DNA from 3 places in the Cytobacillus sp. Hm23 genome. Region 3 is predicted to be linked to each of the others. Evidence: predicted binding sites of a transcription regulator. Region 3 holds the regulator's gene; each other region holds the start of a gene.
The links. The regulator LexA, encoded in region 3, represses DNA repair genes until DNA is damaged. The targets are predictions, from matches to a motif close to CGAACATATGTTCG.
Positions count from the first base shown of each region.

Region 1: a site for LexA is predicted at 2,961-2,974, ahead of ACSVDA_RS01290 (YhjD family protein). Genes of this name have one in related genera too.
Region 2: a site for LexA is predicted at 4,450-4,463, ahead of ACSVDA_RS24120 (YolD-like family protein). Genes of this name have one in related genera too.

Region 1 covers NZ_JBPXRQ010000001.1:291,146-297,489, forward strand. Annotated here, with positions in the region: gene ACSVDA_RS01275 (ATP-binding cassette domain-containing protein) at 1-855, opposite strand, end outside; gene ACSVDA_RS01280 (GntR family transcriptional regulator) at 852-1,259, opposite strand; gene ACSVDA_RS01285 (hypothetical protein) at 2,227-2,532, shown strand; gene ACSVDA_RS01290 (YhjD family protein) at 2,562-2,948, opposite strand; gene ACSVDA_RS01295 (metal-dependent hydrolase) at 3,654-4,730, opposite strand; gene ACSVDA_RS01300 (hypothetical protein) at 4,754-5,281, opposite strand.
Region 2 covers NZ_JBPXRQ010000073.1:6,628-12,971, forward strand. Annotated here, with positions in the region: gene ACSVDA_RS24090 (cohesin domain-containing protein) at 1-151, shown strand, start outside; gene ACSVDA_RS24095 (LexA family protein) at 289-489, shown strand; gene ACSVDA_RS24100 (hypothetical protein) at 515-835, opposite strand; gene ACSVDA_RS24105 (M23 family metallopeptidase) at 934-1,614, opposite strand; gene ACSVDA_RS24110 (RNA polymerase sigma factor) at 1,744-2,358, shown strand; gene ACSVDA_RS24115 (sulfotransferase family protein) at 3,021-3,806, shown strand; gene ACSVDA_RS24120 (YolD-like family protein) at 4,132-4,365, opposite strand; gene ACSVDA_RS24125 (hypothetical protein) at 4,492-4,662, shown strand; gene ACSVDA_RS24130 (hypothetical protein) at 5,293-5,691, shown strand; gene ACSVDA_RS24135 (hypothetical protein) at 6,034-6,279, opposite strand.
Region 3 covers NZ_JBPXRQ010000008.1:47,318-53,661, forward strand. Annotated here, with positions in the region: gene ACSVDA_RS06630 (DUF896 domain-containing protein) at 84-314, opposite strand; gene ACSVDA_RS06635 (YneB family resolvase-like protein) at 937-1,587, opposite strand; gene yneA (cell division suppressor protein YneA) at 1,600-1,914, opposite strand; gene lexA (transcriptional repressor LexA) at 2,157-2,780, shown strand; gene ACSVDA_RS06650 (TetR/AcrR family transcriptional regulator) at 3,498-4,103, shown strand; gene ACSVDA_RS06655 (alpha/beta fold hydrolase) at 4,280-5,413, shown strand; gene ACSVDA_RS06660 (hypothetical protein) at 5,660-5,881, opposite strand; gene ACSVDA_RS06665 (dienelactone hydrolase family protein) at 6,301-6,344, opposite strand, start outside.

The DNA of each region.
Region 1 (6,344 bases), on a different contig from region 3:
CAAATAAACACATAGATCACTAACTTTAACTTGAGAGATTTCGATACCTCGATGACGTGCTTGTTGGAGGGAAGAATCAGATAAATCATTCTTTACAACCAGATAAATCGTATTCATACCTAAGTGATTCTTGAATATTACCTCTTTCCCATGCGTCAATTTAGCAACTTGATCTGTTGCCCCTTTAATTCCGACTGCCCATTCCTTTAACACATCCATCGGCATGTGCAATTGTTTTTCTCCATTGTTAATAAGTAAAACATCCTCCAATATATCTTCTATTTCACCCAAATGGTGACTGGATAGAATAATAGTACGCGGAAAAGAAATATAATCCTTCACCAACACCTTATAAAAATCTTTTCTCACTGCTTCATCCATTCCTGTAGTTGGTTCATCAAAAATTGTTAAAGGACAACGTGACGCTAAACCGATAATCATGTTAAACGTACTTTTCTTTCCTTTTGAAAGTCTAGTGTGATAATACTTAGGATCAAAAGAAAAATACTTAAATAAATTACTTGCTAATTGCTTATTCCAATTAGGATAAAAGCGTTCAGCAACTTCTAACAGTTCACCTAGTGGTACAGCTTGAGGAAAACTCATTAAATCATCCACAAAGATGGAATTTGCTGAGACGTGTAAATTATTGAATGGCTTGTTGGAAAAAACATTGATTTCACCCGATGTTTCTTTTAGGAATCCTGCTATTATTTTTAACAAGGTCGTTTTTCCAGCGCCATTCCGACCAATTAATCCTGTAATTTTATTTTCCTCTATGGAAAAAGATAGGTTGTTTAAGACTTTTTTTCTTACGTATCTTTTAGTTAAGACAGAACATTCAATTACAGTCATTGTCTCTCCTCCTTAACCATTTCTTCTCTTATCATTTCAATTAACTCGTTATCTTCTATTTGCAACTGATTAGCTTCTAAAACCAATTCCTGTATTAACCCCTTCAATGTTTGATTTCTCCTTTTAGCTATAATCATGTCTTTTGCTCCAACAGAGACAAACATTCCAAGTCCGCGTTTTTTGTAAAGAATATTTTCGTCCACTAGAAGACTAAGCCCTTTCGCTGCAGTTGCTGGATTAATCGTATACATGTCAGCTAATTGATACTGTGAATACACCTTGTTATCACTTTCGAAATGACCGTTTAATATCTCTGATTCAATCCATTCAGCAATTTGCACATAAATTGGCTTAGTACTTTCTGTATTTAGAATTGTCTCCGCCTCCTTCCTAACATAGTGCATTACTGTTGTAATGTAGTATATAGTAAACTTACATTTTTTACAATAGGCACGTATATATCACATTTATTTTTTCGTCTAAATTATAAGTAAACAACGCGAAAATAACTTTAGTTACATATTCTATAAAGCATAAGCCGTTTTTTTAGAAGGTTTTTAGAAATCTAGATAAAACACGCTTGGATATTTCCAAGCGTGTTTTATCTAAATTAGCTGATAAATACTGAGATATATTTATTATTTTCTTTAAGAGAAAAAATTTGTGATTATGCTGTTATTTCTCTCCAATAATTTTCACTTAAGTATTTAAATTTTAAAGATGTCTTGAAAACGAATTTAATTTTATATTCTGAGTTGCTACTATGTATAGTATTAGAATCAATACCTTTCATATTGAGGTCATTAAATGAATGTGAATTTATACGCTGTTATAATAACTGAACTCACATCAAACCTTTTTGAACGGTTGAAAGCTTAACTATAGTAATAAGGATTAAAAATCCAAAAACAAATGGTACTTTTGATGGTTTCTTTAACTCTTTAGGTGTAATGATTTGTTTCTACATTTCAACTACCCCTACTTTAAAATATGGTATTTGAAAGAATATCCATAGAGGTTACAAAATATCTTGTTTAAACAATATTCTTCTAAGCAAAAGAAGAACGCTTTTCAGTATCATTTCTGAAAAGCGCCACTTAGTATTATTATAAGATCAGTCAGTAACTTTTCTGGTTGATCTTATTTAATGAGTAGTATTCTAAATGTAGTGTAGATAGCATTCTTACGCCAAATTGTGGAAGATCAGCATAACAAAACTGTTTAGTTCAACTTCTAGTTACGCCACTTCAGCTAATGAGCATATAAAATTTATTAACTCCCATAATGATCTAATATTATTCACAAAATATCCAATTTTTCAACTGATGAAGCATTAATCCAGTATTATAATTTAAGAAAGGAGGCATCATTATGGAAAACCTACGCGAATTACTTGATTCTTTATGTACACCACCTCACCTTGAATCCAGCGAACATGCACATGAAATTGAATTTACTTTGATTGACTCAACCGACTTATATACTTCTGAATTCCTTCAAAAATATACTAGATTCAAAAATCATAGTGAATTCTTTGAAAGTTACTATGCTACAATTCCAGACACCTACATTCCGTTATCAGAACAAAATAAATTTATGGAGGAAAACACGTCCTTTAAAACTTGGGATGATATGTACGACTTGGCGCTAGAACAATGGGAACATAGGAATACTTAGGTGGCTATCTGTCACCTTATTTATTTTGTTCAAGAATTTGTATTTTCTTCAACACCTCTTCTCAAACGTTCATTTATTCTGCGAGTTAACCGATACTTTAACCCCGCTTTCCAAAAACGTTGAGTACCTTCTTTAGATGCCCCATTCGTATTTTGAGCATATGGGTATTCAACAAACATATCATCTAGTTCTACTACTTCATAAATCTTTACGTTTCTCCCTTTAAGAACTTCACCTATTTCTTTCCGTTTCTTTCTGGCACTTGATATAACTTGTTTTAAAAACTTGATATGTTCTTCATCTTTTCTCTGTGTTTCTGCATCCATATACTTTTTCTCAAGAATGTGGATTTCTAGATCAAGATAGATCTTCTCAACAATTGTGTCTAACAATTCCTCTGGTATACTTGCTCTCATATACCACACCACCAAACGAATGTTCTTATCGTATTGTAGCAACTGTGTGATCTTTTGGCAATTTGTCCTACACAATAACTTCATGATTTTTTGTTGTACAAATTATACGCGATATAGCACCCACTACAACTCCAGCCATATTTTTTTATTCTTCGTCTTGATAAACCTCAATGAGTTTGTCCTTATGTTGGCGGGCTTCCGTTCCATTTTAAAAGAGGCTGGGACAAAAATATTTTAACTAAATAGAAGCCGAACAATGGTTGTAGTTCTAGTTACGCCGCTCCTGAAATATACTCCGCTTTCCACGGGAAGCTGGCAAGCCTCCTCGTGCTACGCTCTGCGGGGTCTAGCCGTTGCTTTTCATCCCGCAGGAGTCTACGTATATTTCATCCGCTAAGTTATTACTTTGTTCGGAATTTTAGTTAAACACTTAAGTTATGTCCCAGCCTCTTTAAAAATTTACATTAAACCGCTTGTTGGTATAGTATCATCCCGAATATTGCTGACATGTGTACGCACCCCAACCTTAAAAATTTTTACCCCCTACTAATTACACATTATCATTAATATCAGCATAGGATAAATTCTTTTCTCACTTAATTTTATATTCATTTCCACTTATCTCTACTACAGTTAAAAGTTGTATCATGTCATTTTTTATTTCTGACTAAATCAACAAAAACGCCTTTTCAGGCGTTTTTGTCTTCATTCTTCTATCGGATCGATGCCCTTGATGGAGACATCCTGTTTTTCAAAAAGGATCGCTTCGTCAGAGAGAGAAGGTAGTTCGTTTAAAAGACTGTCTTTCTCTTCTCCTTCTATCCTTTTTAGTTCCTCAGCCTCTTCTTCCGCTTTATAAACAAGCAAGTCTTCTTTTCCAACATCAAAATTATAACTAGACTCACCGATATTATAAGGGATTCCTATTAAATACAATTGATCTTCGATTGTTATTTCCCTCAATAAGAGCGTATACCCGCTATCTGTTAAGAAAAGACGTTCTTGTTCTGATTCATTCAGGTTCGAGAAAGATCCTTCACCATAAATGATAAAGGTAAAAGCATCGGAATTCGACCTGATTTCATAATGCCATAGCCTGCTTGAGAAAGGATTTCCGCTTCCCGCTTCAATGTACACCTTATCACCAGGGTATTGTTCAGCCAATTGCTTTGTCATTTGAGTTTTCGACATCTCTCGTACCCCTCCATATGAAGCCAGCAGAACAACTCCGACTATAATGAGTTTTGGGGCCCATTTTTGCCTTCCCGTTTTATGAAGAAACAGAATGAGTGCAAATAAAACGCTAAAGGAAAGAACAAGGAACCCATCGCTCCCGTTCAATACGTTTAAGCCAATATCTCGATCATATGTTATTGGGAAGAATAAAGGCAATCCATTATCTAGAAAATCCATGAATAAATGCCCAATTACGATAGAAAAAAACATCGACATCCAGCGGATCTTCAAAGTCAGTTCAGGAAAAATAGGACGGATCAAAACCGCTAACCCTAAACTAAAAGCTGGAGCGACAAATATCGAATGACCCATAAAATATAAACGTACTCCTAAAAACTCCAAAACAGGAAAGTCGGTGATACTTGAAAGAACCCCTCCTGCAAATTCAAAGATCAAAGTCAAATCAGGGGCAATCCCTGCAATGACTCCTATAAACATAAAAAGAAACAATTTCTTTTCCGGAAGATAACGACGACCGATCAAATACGCAACAAAGGCCCCGACGGCGCCGTGATATCCCACTTCACTGATTAATGTTAAAAGCATGATTAAGACTCCTTTTTCGTAGATTATGATGAACGAGTTTCACCAACCAATTCGTTTTCGCCGGAAAATCCTTTGATGATAACAGGTTCGTCTACTTTCTCAGTTGAATAAAAGAAGATATAATCTTCATAGGGATAGAACTGGATCTCTCCAATAGAATCATTTATGGATATTTTTTCATTAGAATCATTGACCGAAATTTGTTCAATTTGTTCGCTTGTGATTACACCCAATATCCCTAATGACTCGCTCGGAAACAAGGTAATGTCTTCATCTTGATCGGATACTTCGAATACCTCTTTCTTTTCCCCGTTTACGACTTCCATTTCGGTGCTTCCATCATTTCTCGTTACCCAGTTGATTCCGATGCCTTCATCCAATGCAATGGATTCTACCCAGCTGATGGAAGAATCACTTAGATTTTCTTTCATATACCGAACCAAATCAATGGACGTATAGACCAAAATAATGGTGAATATGAGTAACGATCCCACGATGGAGAATCGCATCAAGGGGGTCATTTTTGTTTGGTTAGTCTCTGTCACACACATTTCCTCCTAACAGATTGATTCGTTTTCTATGTTTTGTAGAAACGTTTCATGTTCTCTTACTTTTCTAGCATAACATTCAAATCTTACGTTTTTCTTTGTAACATAATGAAGAATTTCTTAAGATTTCTTCATGTTTATACGATGAGCTCTTTTTATACATAACCTTACAGGTTGTTTTTAATATGGAATGATAGTAGAAAATTTTAAAAGAAATGTTTTTAGGAGAAAAAAAATCCTGAAATATCTAGGCGAAAACAAAGAAGCGCTTGTTTCCCAATTAGAGACTTTATTTTTATCCTATAAAGTCAATCTTGTTGCTGAAGGATATATTGATTGTATTGTGATGAAAAAGAACCTAACGGAATTCGCTCAAAAAATCTCTTCATTCATATACTTTCGAATTTAAATCTTTAGTTCTTGGTATAGTTGCTATTTACCCTGAGTACTAGCAGCCTATGCTGAAGAACTAAGATCATAATCTTTTATTTGGAGTATTAGCAAGAATGAACAGAAGAGTGCTATGTACCCTTGGATAAGAGTGATAAAACCAAAGAAAAATACGCCTAACATTACTTTTTAGCGTCACTATAAAAATCAATTTTTCCGATTAATAAGAAGTGAGGTCAAGGGGGAACCTTTGGTAGATACGAACATCGAAGCTACCTTTAAAGTGAACGAAATAAGGTTTAAAGCTATTTTTAGATCAAATAAAAGTTATCTATGAGTTAATGCAATTTAAGGAACTATGTGAGTGATACTTTTCTAAAAAACTAGGAGACCTACCCCAATCAAAGCTATCACAATCATCTAAAGGTCTTATCGAAGCAAACTTTATTACCAAAGATCAAAATGGAAATGGAATAATTACAGATTAAACATGATAGATATGGTTTAGAACCTATTGTTATCCAACTAACATAAATAATTAATATAATATTGGACTTTTTCACTTTGTCCACTACTTAAAAATACTGACTATTAAATTGATGCCTTCAATTGAGCATATTTTTGATGTTTCACTTTTCTCATAACCTAATAAGCTTTGTATGAAGTTAATTGGAGC
Region 2 (6,344 bases), on a different contig from region 3:
TGATCTTGCTATTGCTTCATATGACACGGAAGTGCCTAGCGAAGAAGTAAGTGATAAAGATTCAGATGTAAATGCCGACAGAGAAGTTAATAAAACAGATTTAAACGCTATTGTTCAAGCTATCTTAGACGCTGAAAACGGTAACGCGTAATAGATTATAAGATTACCCCACTCTTTATAGAGTGGGGATTTCTTATTTTGCATTTTTTAGGCTAGGAAAAACAAATATATGTTCGTTTATAATGTAATTAAATGCAGTTAAAAGGAGCATAGATTATGTTATATGAAATGACCAAAATAGAAAAAAAGATGTTAGACAAAGAGCAACTAGTATTAAAAGCGATAAAAAAGCACCAAGAGCTTTATAATTGTTCTCCTAGTATCAGGGAGATCAGAAGGATGACAGAAATAAAATCGTTAGCTACTGTATATGATTCTCTACAAAGGTTGCAGGAAAAAGAAGTATTAATCTGGCAGAATTTAGATTAACGAGACAAGGGATTATCTAGATTAATTAAAATTGTGTTCCATATCCCTCATAAGTAGCTAACCAGTATGATCCAAATCCATCTTCTTCTATCCATTCTGTTTTTGTTAAATCAAATTCCCCGCAATACCCGTCCCAAGAACAATCAAATGTTGTTTTTGGTATGTCAGCATCACGATCGAAGAATTTTTTTGTAACTTTAACCCATTTTGTAGGAGAAACTAATAAATGTGCTTCTCCTTCCACTGCTCTAGCTGCTACAGCAGCATTTGATACGTATGGGATACTCCCAAAAATAGATGCTGTTAATGTTAATACAGTTACTGTTTTTAGAGTTAACTTTTTCATTAAATAACCACTCCTTAGTTTTGGTTTGTTTTAAAAAATAGAAGGTAACAATCTATTCTAGTTAATTGGTCCTATCAAAATGAATACTTTTAAACTTTCTAGAAATCTATCCAGTCCTCTGGATCAATAGGTGTAGATCCTTTTAGTAGTTCAAAATGTAAATGTATATTTGTTGCTTTTCCGGTAGCACCCATTACACCGATCTTATCTCCTGCTAAGACTTTTTGACCTTCTGATACAGAATCCGATGCCAAGTGTTGATAGCGAGTTGTGTATGTTGTACCATTAATTTTATGTTCTATATCAACATAGTTCCCTCTTTCGGATTGGTAGCCAATATATGCCACTGTCCCACTTGCACTTGCAAGAATATCAGTTTTACTACTTGATACATCTATCCCATTATGCTTTGCTACTTTACCCGTAATTGGATCAGTTCTCTCTCCATAAGGACTTGTCACGGTATAACTAGAGCTACTAAGTGGAACTCCAAAACCATCTACTAAAATCCACTTATCACCTAACCAAGTTTTTATCTTATACCAATCTCCATCTTGATCAACTACATCAACTGTTTGAGGTGAAACCGTTGCACCAGTTTTGCTGTAAAAGTTTGCATTGTTGAAAAGTGGTGTTTCTTCCGTCAAAGTTAATTCACTTACAGCAGCAAGATTAATAGACATAGGTTTTACATCCGCAAGGTTTGCAGCAAGTGCATTACTGACTCCTGATAAAGCGATACTTGTTGCTAAAAATCCAACTACTAATTTTTTGTTCATAAAATCTCCTCCTTAAATTTTCATATGTAAGACGAATGAGTTCAATTTTTGTCACGTATTTTTTTAATAAAATTCTAAAAAATACAAAATGTGTAAATGTTACTGTTTTTTTGTTAGAATAAAGCGTTAATGTATAGTAAATTTGACTGGTTAATAACTATTTTTTTTTGTGAAAACATTGTAGGAAATTTATTAGAGGGTGAAATAATTAGTATGCCACGAAATAATATTGTAGAAATACTTCTCCTATACGATCAATATAGCAGTCGTATTTTGAAATTTATATTTGTACTTACTAAAGATTACTATGCTTCCGAAGACTTAACACAAGATACATTTATTAAGGCCAGCAAATCGTTATCTCAACTAAAAAATAAAGAAAAAATTGAGACTTGGCTATTTCAAATTGCCCATAATTTTACAATGAATTATATAAGAAGAAAAAAATTCAATGTTTTAGAACGTTTAAATCCACTTTCAAGAGAAAAAAAGATTAATCCTTCAACAGAGAGAGCAATCATTATCAATGAAAATTGTAAGGAATTGTATGATGCTCTTAATAAATTAAAACCAACGTATCGTAAAATTATAACGCATAGAACAATTGAAGAATTATCTATTACAGAAACAAGTAATGTTTTGAGTTGGTCTGAAAGCAAAGTTACATCTATTTTATCAAAACCAATAAAAGCCCTTGGAACCGAATTAGAAAAAGGAGGATATGTTTATGAGCAATCATCATAAAGAATATCCTTTAAAGATATGAAATCCTTGGATGATGGAATACAATGGGGTACACAAAAACAACTTGAATGTACTCGCGCAATACACAAATTGCACATATTCTTTATTGGTGAGATGAGCCGTTTTTTATCGTACATTTCGCCTAGAAATATATTTTAGGGCACTCAAATTAGTGCTTGTTAAACGATTTAACAAGAGTGGGTGATTTCTTTATGAAGAGAATTTCTCTATTTAGGATGACTGTTTGATTAAATTCTCAAATGCTAATGTATAGAACAAACTGATTTTTTATTTTTTTGAGAAGGTTGAGAATCAATTTTCTGAGAAATTATATTAAATCTAAATATTAGGTCAACCATTTTGTTAATGAACAAGTTTTTAACGATGAAATCAACCTTGTAGAAGAGCATAATTAATATTTAATAGTGATAAAAAAATCAAATAAGCCATGACTAAACGCATAAATAGTGTATAACATATGAGTCAAACCAATTGTAGTAAAGGTTTTGACTCTTTGTAAGGTTACTTAAGTTGAAATTATGGAAATAAATTAAAAATGTGATTTTATAAATATGAAAATTTGTTATATAGGCAAGAACACTTTCCTTTTTGTTTGCTTATCATATATTGATAGCAGATTAAATTGAAAGAGTGATATTCTTATGGATGATTCTTATATTAATAAAAGGAATAACCAGGAAGATCAAAAGTTAATTTTTGTAATTGGTACAGGTCGTTCAGGAACTCATTGGATTGGCTACCTTTTAAAAAAGCATCCTAACATACATGTCACCGTTGAAAAACCGGAAATTTTTCAAAAGGTAACAAACATGGCATTAAATCCAACATTAAAAAATGAGATATTTCCACAACTCGTAACCTTATATAAGGAGGAACTTAAAAATACTTTTCCTATGCACTATGCTGATAAAAGTCATCCTAATTTGTGGCATGCTGTTGAATTATCCAATGAATTCCCACAAGCTAGGTTTATAGCTATTTATCGTAATCCTTATGCAACGATCGCCAGTATGTTAAAACATAATGGCGTCCGTGTATGGTATAATAAATGGAGGGAATTTCCTATTCCAAACAATTTCTTGGGTATAACTAAAGAAAACGTCAAAGAGTTTGAAAAGATGTCGTTACCAGCTAAATGTGCATTAAGGTGGCAAGCTCATTATAATCAACTTAATGAATTAACAACGATATTAAAGGAAAGAATTCATGTTATTTCATATGAAAAACTCATTATGCAACATAAATTCGAAACAAATAGATTAAAAGATTTCCTCAATTTAACTGATGATTTCCCACCTATTGATATAAAAAAAGAATCAATTGACAGGTGGAAAACCGAGCTTTCACTAAAGGTTTACAATGAGATTAAAGAAGTTCTAGGGTTTGAAGGTGATAAGTTTAATATTAGGAATGATAATGTTGATTGATGATATGAGAGACTATAAATAGGTGAATTATTGATGGAAATAAGTAGGTTAAAATAATGTTAGATTACATTCCTAAAACTATAGAACTATCTAAGTGGAATGTATTAACATTTTACTCAAGGTTATTGATGAATCTAGATACTCCTTATTTGTGTTCTATTGTGTAAAATTAACGAGTGGATTTTCAAGAGTATGTGCAGTTGTAGCATTAGAACAAGTATAACGACAAAACAGCTCTACAAAGAAGGTGGGGCTGTTATATTATTTGCACGTTTATTATGTCCTCGAATTTAATTCGGTGTATATCTTCAAATTTATCGACTACTCATATATGTTTGTTGAGCTGATCTACAAAATGAATATGTCCCATGCACGGTTTAAACGCTCCATCCTCAAAATACGTTACAGTCACTTCTTGTGTAAACTCCATAGCCATCAGGATTGTACTGTTTATTTCCTCTATCTCATGCTCATCTAATACAGGCTTTTGCATCTTATAATAATCAGCCTTTGCTTTTTTCATCATCTTCATATGTTCCGGTTGTATAAATGCAGGCATTCATTTCATTATTCCTCTATCTTTCAAAAGTATCACCTCTGTATTTATTATATACGAGAATACGTTCGAATAATAAATCGGATTAGAATGTATGTTCGTATATGATAAGACCAAAGGATGCTTGGAATGCGAGACTTATTAAGAAAAGCAGATCAAAAGGGGATTATTACACAAAGAGCAATTAGGGTGATGGATGTAGGTAAGGAAACTGTAGTTGTTTATTGTTTTTTAAGAAATAGAAAAAGATCGTTTAGATTAGATAATATATTATTAGCAACTGTGAAGGCAGACAGGTAGAGAAAGCACTCCTAAAAGTATGTTTATTATGAGAGAGGAATACTCCCTATTCGCAATAAATGGATAGGGAGTAGTTTGAGAGTTTAACTAAACCCTCCCTGATCGTACATGAATGGAGGAGACATCAGGGAGGGGAGAGTGATAATAAAGGGTGTACTTTTATTTTATATAAGTTATGTAAGTTATGCTTGTATAAATGTGCCGGGTCAATTTAATTAATTTTATGCAACCCAATGGACATTGTGTACATTATGGTACAGCGATATAAGCGAGTTTCTCATCTGGAGTGAAATTAATAAACACAATGATTAATGTGTTTCTCACACTTATAGATACAGAAAAAACCACAGAACCAATCTGTGGTTTTACTTTTTTATATTAATATAATTAACTTTTTAAAAGAACTCTATCTACATGATATAAAAAAATGAAATATAAGTCTATATCTTTTTTTTTATTTTGAGAAAATAGGATTGTGCACAAATAAACATAACGTTATGAAATAAAAACGATAATACCTATCCTGTTTAATTTTGATCCTTGAATTTACGAGGTGTAATCAGGATTCTATTAGAATCTAAAAAAACTAAATACAACTTAATCGAGTTCGAAGATAGCGAGGGAAGTAAAGTGGAGTGGGAAAGATGGATGCCAATGTTTGACGTTTCTCCAAACATTTACAATGAATCACTAAGTGATAGTGAAGAGGGGTTTTCTTTAAGATTCAGTGATGAATATGGAAGAAATAGTTTTTTTGTAAAATTTGAAGTAGGTGTATTATCTTATGCTAATACAGATAGAGGTACTTTAATTCATATGTTAGATTATCTATATCAAAAATATGAGGAGTCGTTTTATTGTGAATGGTCTTTATTTAAAGTGAAAAAGTCGACTTATTTAAGCAGATTTCTTGAAGAGAGTTCGGGTATATACGAAGCAAGTTCAGTAACACATTATGTATTCTTAACATTAAATGATGTAATTGAAGTATTATCAACATACCCTCCAAGCTTTACAAAAGTAGGTTAATGACAATTTATATATGAATTATAAAGTTTGAGGAGGTGTTTTTTCATGATGAATACAGATTTACTCAATAGCTTGTTTCACTGGTATTTCTATGACAACATGAGATCTTTGAGAAAAAACGAAAAGAGATTAATAGAAAATAACAAAATATCCTTCCAAGTAAAGCGAGGGTACATTAGAGGATTACAGGTTGCTCTATACCTCTTAATCTCAACTATATTGTGGATTATTGTTATACATATTATGTATACATAATAGAAAAAACGTTTCTTTAATTATTATCATATAGAAAAGTCCACTCTATAACTCAATCTCTGAGTTATAGAGTGGACATCTTTGTTTTTATTCGTCCCACCATATGTAACATGTTCCGTTTTCCACTTTATCACATTTCCAATATTCTGAAAGGCCGTTATCACGTTGAACATATGCAGTTTGTGTGGCGTTGTCGTATGTTATAGTTGCGTCGGGAAATAATTCTCTTATTGGGACATACTCTCCTGCTGCACTAGCTGTAGTTCCTAACATACCTATTAACAAACCTAGGGATAAAATTGAAGAACTTGCAATTTTAGTTAGCTTTTTCATTTAAATCTCCTCCTTAGATTAATTACATATGTAAGACGAATGAAATTGAAATTTATCACACTTTT
Region 3 (6,344 bases):
ATGTATCCTTAAACTTCCTTCATTCAGCTTATAATTTAGGAAGATTTTAAAATAAAAAGTTACGAATACCAATAACTATAGCCTTAGTGAAAACGGCTATTCTTACTCTTTTTTAACTTTGTAGGTGTAACATCATTTCCTTCTTTATCTACGACTTTGACTGAATGTAAAGTATTTTCCATCGAATTACGAAACGATTGAATATATTCCTTACGTAAATCCTGTTGTTCACGTTTTTCTTCATCCGTTAACCCAGATGATTTCGATTTTTTTGACAAATAGTTAATACGATTAATTTTTTCATTTGATAACACGTAAATGCTTCCTTTCTATACAATAGAATATTATGTTCTGTACATATTACAAGAAGAGAGCTTCATTTTCAACGGTTTTGTTTTAGTACAAAAAACTAAAGACTTATGCAATTAGTATTTATCGTATCTTCTCTTTGTTGAAAATAATGTCAATAGCATTATAATACGATCTAACCTTCCACTATAGTTGAATACAATGGTATTGCTAAAAGTGCCATTTTAATAGGCTAAATTCGTAAAGGTTGTTGCACTTCAGACTATGATTTAAGCACGTTTATATCTAGCTTTTGTGGTACCTTTTCTACTACTTATAATTTTGTGGATCCGACAAAACTCCGTCTTTCTGTCTTCTTGTTATTATAATAGCAACAAAAGTTTACGAAAGGCTGTTTTCGAATTGATTATTGTTTTTCGTATTAAGACTCAACTAAAGGTTGTGACATCTTTTCTTCCCTACAACGATGACTAACATGTAAAGTCACTTATATTGTACTAATTTGTAAACAATAGTAACAAAGCTTACGAACAGAGCCTAACGAAATTGCCTTACAATAACAACGTATTAAAAGTATACAATTTTAAATTGTATACTACAGCATTCTTCCATTCTATTGTTAGCCATCTACTCTAATTTATTATGCATATATTCTTTATACCGTCGATGTACCGTTGCTTTTGACACATTAAATCCGAGACCACGTAATGTAGCCGCTATATCTGAAAATGTGAGATTATTTTGACGTAACCTTATAATTTCCTCGATAGGTATTTCTTTTCTTTCTCTACCTGAGCTTGCATGGATGTTTTTTAAATTCCTCTCTGGCTTATAACCTTCTTCAATAGCACGTTTCATTCCCCGTTTAATTTTTAAATTATGTATTTTGCGTTGATATTCCTCAACAATGCTTACAATTTCCAACATCATGGAATCAGCTTCAGACAATTGTAGCTCTCCATGATGATGAACAGTATATATTTTAACTTTTTCTTTTAAAATAAAATGCAGCAAAGCTATTCTTGCATTACCCCTACCTAGCCTTGTCTCATCTTGTATTAAAAGGGCATCGATTTGCTGTTCCTTAATTTCATTCAATAATTCATAAATGCCATCTCTATCCATGTCATATCCGCTTGCTCTTTCTACAACCACTTTCTTCACATCAAAATGGTAACTGTTTGCAAGCTGGAGTAATTCTTCCTTTTGTCGTGTTAATGATGTCTCCTGTGTTTGTTTATTTGTACTAACACGACAATATATTATTGCTTTTTCCATTTCTACCTCCGATTAATTGTTAACAGCATAAGTATCATACATTTTATTACCTTCTGATTTTAACACTGGAATATAAATTTCATCACCATAAAAAATACTATCAGGAGCAATTTGATTTACATCCTCTACCCAACTGATAAAGTCATTTATTGACAAATCGTGACTGTTACTATACTCGGAAGCAATATCCCATAGTGTATCACCATCTTCTACTTTAATAATGATATAATCATTTTTCTCGATATCCTTATAAGAAGTAATTAGTGCAAAAGCAAAGCCGATAAAAACAGTAAAAAACAAGATATAGTAAATTTTAGATTGTTTCATAATAAGTCCCCCTGATCAACAGAATACATGTTCGTTTTTAGTTATTGTATACGAACAAATGTTTTATGTCAACAATTTTACGAACTTACGTTTGTTATACATGACAAGTCGTGCTATAATGAATGAAAGTAAAATCTTTCTAGTATATCCTTATCGTCTTAATAGATGATCTTAATTTTTAAATGTTATGGACGGGTATACATGCTAACCATAGAAAAGATTATTATAATGAGGTGCTAACGATGGCAAAATTATCGAAAAGGCAACAAGACATACTGGATTTCATAAAACAAGAAGTACAATCAAAGGGATATCCACCTTCTGTTAGAGAAATTGGAGAAGCGGTAGGGCTAGCTTCAAGCTCAACGGTTCATGGTCATTTATCTCGTTTAGAAAGTAAGGGATTAATCCGTAGAGATCCAACGAAACCTAGAGCAATTGAAATATTAGATTTAAATCCTGCTGATGTAATTCCAAAAAATAACGTTATGAATGTACCGATCATTGGAAAGGTAACAGCTGGTCAACCAATAACAGCGATTGAAAATGTTGAAGAATACTTCCCTCTTCCTGATAAACTTGTATCTCCTGACGAAAATGTTTTTATGCTTGAAGTAATGGGAGATAGCATGATTGAAGCAGGTATATTAGATGGGGATCACGTCATTGTTCGGCAACAACAAACTGCTTCCAATGGAGATATCGTTGTTGCAATGACGGAAGATGATGAGGCAACAGTTAAGAGATTTTTTAAAGAAAAAGACTACATAAGACTACAGCCAGAAAACTCAACTTTAGAACCTATTATTCTTCGTAATGTAGCTATATTAGGAAAAGTGATCGGGGTGTATCGTACCATTCATTAAAACATGATGTTACATAATGAATGTATGATCTACTCTTTGACAAATTATAAAAGGTTGTACCAATCAGTTCGATTAACATACAGGTTAGCAGTCCACAATGCTCTTTAACGTATTCATACTATCTCATATTATAATCCAATCCTTAGCTTAGAACGTCTGAGCTAAGGATTTTTTTGTCATATAGTAAGCTCCCTGCCAAATTATTTTTATTGGCTATTTTCACAATAGTTGCTGCTTTTAGTTTTAAGATATAAACACGTATATATAGTGTTCGAGACACCTTTTCTTCATTTTTAATTATTGATCTCCTATAAAACTAATAATGCTGTCCGTTTTTAGTAAAAAACAAAGTTCACAAAAAAGTCTTTAGTTTTAACTTTATCATTCAATGAATTGCTTAATAACTTGCTCTCATATTTCCTTCACTATGACCATTAATTTTATGCTTATTACCTTGAGTTAGACTTGACGGTCTAGACCGTACGGTCTATTATATATAATAAGAAAGCTCCATTAACTATTAGGTCATTTCCGCATAGCGTGTTTTTCGTACTAAAACACAAACACGAATACAACTAGATTTCGTGCCATCATTTCACATATAAAACGATGTATATTGAGTAACGATGTCTATATCTTCAGTATAAAGAACTAAAGCAACAAAGTTTACGAACAGAGCTAACTATTAAGATTAAAAACTTGTAGGAGATGATGTAATTGACGCAAGGATTTAATAAAGAATTCGAACACTCAGATGATTTAATGCAAGCAGCATTAAATGAATTTGTGGAAAAAGGCTATGAAAAAGCCTCATTAAATCATATTTTGAAGACGGCGAATATGAGTAAGGGATCATTTTACTATCATTTTAACAACAAGGAAGATCTTTACTTAAATCTCATAGACATTTTAATTCATAAAAAGCAAGAATTCCTTGTCAAGGTTATGAAGCCAAGTGATTATGCCAAAGACATTTTTTCGATATTTAAAACACAAATCCGAGTTGGAATGCAATTTGCCAATGAATACCCAGATATTAACCGTTTTGCAAACAGCTTTATTAAAGAGAAAGGAACTAACATATACGAAAAGGCGTTGACAAGGCATAATTTTCAGGATAATGATCAAATGAACAAGCTCATTGAAGCATCCTATAACAAAGGTGAAATAAGGCAGACACTACCACTCGAATTCGTCCAATCATTAATTGGTTTTTTGTTCACTAATATTGTGGATGTAGCTGATATGTCAAAGCCTGACAACTATGAATCAAGTCTAAACCACTTAATTGATTTCCTGAAAAATGGCTTAGCAGATCAGTAATGATCATAACCATCACATGTTGACATCAGCAAAGTATCAAGTCTTTACCTGTCCAGTTGATAATTTGGAGTAAGATAAATAAATGCTACATCAGTGCATCGTTAAAGTAATAATTCCTTTCTGCCTTCAATTAGTTTTCAAAATAACAAGCTTAATTTGAAAAGGAGAGTTATTATATGACTCAATTTGATTATCCTGTAGGATACCATGATTTTCATAAAACAAAAATTATAGACTATCAAATGAATCGCTGGTATTCAATGGGATACACACGAAAAGAAGATATGGTAGATGCAGCAAGCAGAATAAAAAAGTTAGAAGATTGGAAAGAGGAAATGATAAGGCAGGCTGAAAAAGCTATTGATGAAAAACGCTTAATGAATGGAACATTTTATTACAGGGCTGCAGAATTTTTTGCTCATCCGAATGACCCAGATAAATTAAGACTTTATGATACATTCATTGAAATGTTTTATAATGACCTATTTGTTGAACATGATATTGAACGTCATAACATACCATACGAAAATGTATTCTTACCTGCGATGAGACTACCCTCTAACAATAAAAATGGCAGAGGAACGATTGTGATTCATGGAGGATTTGATTCCTTTATGGAAGAGCTATACTCCATGGCAAACTATTTTGTACAATTAAACTATGAGGTCATTTTATTTGAAGGTCCAGGGCAAGGTGGTGCCTTAAAAAAATCTGACTTAGCACTTAGTTATGAGTGGGAAAAACCAACGAAAGCCGTTCTAGATTACTTTCAGTTAAATAACGTAACCTTATTAGGTGTGTCCATGGGTGGCTGGCTCTGTTTTAGAGCAGCTGCGCATGAACAGAGAATTAAACGAGTTATAGCTCTTAGTATAGCCTACGACTACATGAAAATTCCCCCACCTATAATTGAGAAATTTGCTTTATGGCTTTTCAAACACCCTAAATTAATGTATTGGATGGCTGATGTAAAAATGAAGATGATGCCACAAGAAAGATGGGGAACAGATAATTTAATGTATATTACTAAAACTGATACTCCGTTAGATGGTGGCATGGCATTATTAGAATTCAATGCTGCACATTTAAAATCAGAACACGTTACACAAGATGTATTAATATTAACAGGGTCAGAAGATCATTTTATACCGTTGAAGATGCACGATATTCAAGTAAAAGCTCTAACGAATGCAAAATCTATAACTGAAAGAATCTTCACTAGAGATGATCATGCTCATAATCACTGTCAGGTTGGAAATTTTGGCCTTGCTCTTAGTGTCATGTCAAATTGGTTAAATGAAAAAGAATAACAAATTTGAAGGATTATAGAGATAAAGATAAAGCTAAGCTATTGAAGAAAACCCCATTAACTAATATAAATCAGTTAAGGGGTTTTTATTTAGACTGTTTTCGTATTGGTTGTTGTTTTTTGTATTAAGAAATAAACACGTATAACTAGAGTCGTGGGCATTTTTTCTTCTGTACAACGATGACTAAATATAAAATCTCATTGATGGGATTTTATTTAAAAATACAGTTAATTAAAGCAGTTTTATTTATTCTCCCCCTCCCCCACCGCTGTCACCACTGCCCCCACTGTCTCCGTTACCGTAATCAGATGAAAATAAACCTACACCATTTCCATCATCGTTACTACTAGTGGATGAACTTGTCCGATGATGAATACGATGTTTTGTTCTGTTAGCATTTCCAGTACTAAAAGCAGTAATTGAGATAATAATAACTAATAAGATAAACCCAAGTATCATAAATTCCATAGAAATCCCCCCACATTTAGTTATATATAATATACGAATAATAATAGTATGAAGTTTCATGAGTTTGACAAAAAAGTACGGCTCAAAACAGCAATACCTTAACATTTCTACCTAGTTCAAATTTTTCTAATGGCTTGTTTCGCATTAGTTGTTGCTTTTTATAATAGTGGGTTCGTATAGGATGATGCATGTCGTACTAAAATATAACACGTATAAAACTAGTATTCAGGGCATATTTCTTCTATAAAACGTTACCTTTATCTTCTGTTTTCGAACTATTTGAACAAAGTTTACGAAAAGAGCCTTATAATAAGAGCTAAACATGTTCGGCATCTTTCCTTCTCTATAGACTATTAAAATCATATAATACACAAATGTAAGTGAAAAAATGCAACATAGTTTACAAAGAACCCTTCCTATCAACTACATAAAAAGCGTAGCAATTCGTTAAATGCATGCTCAG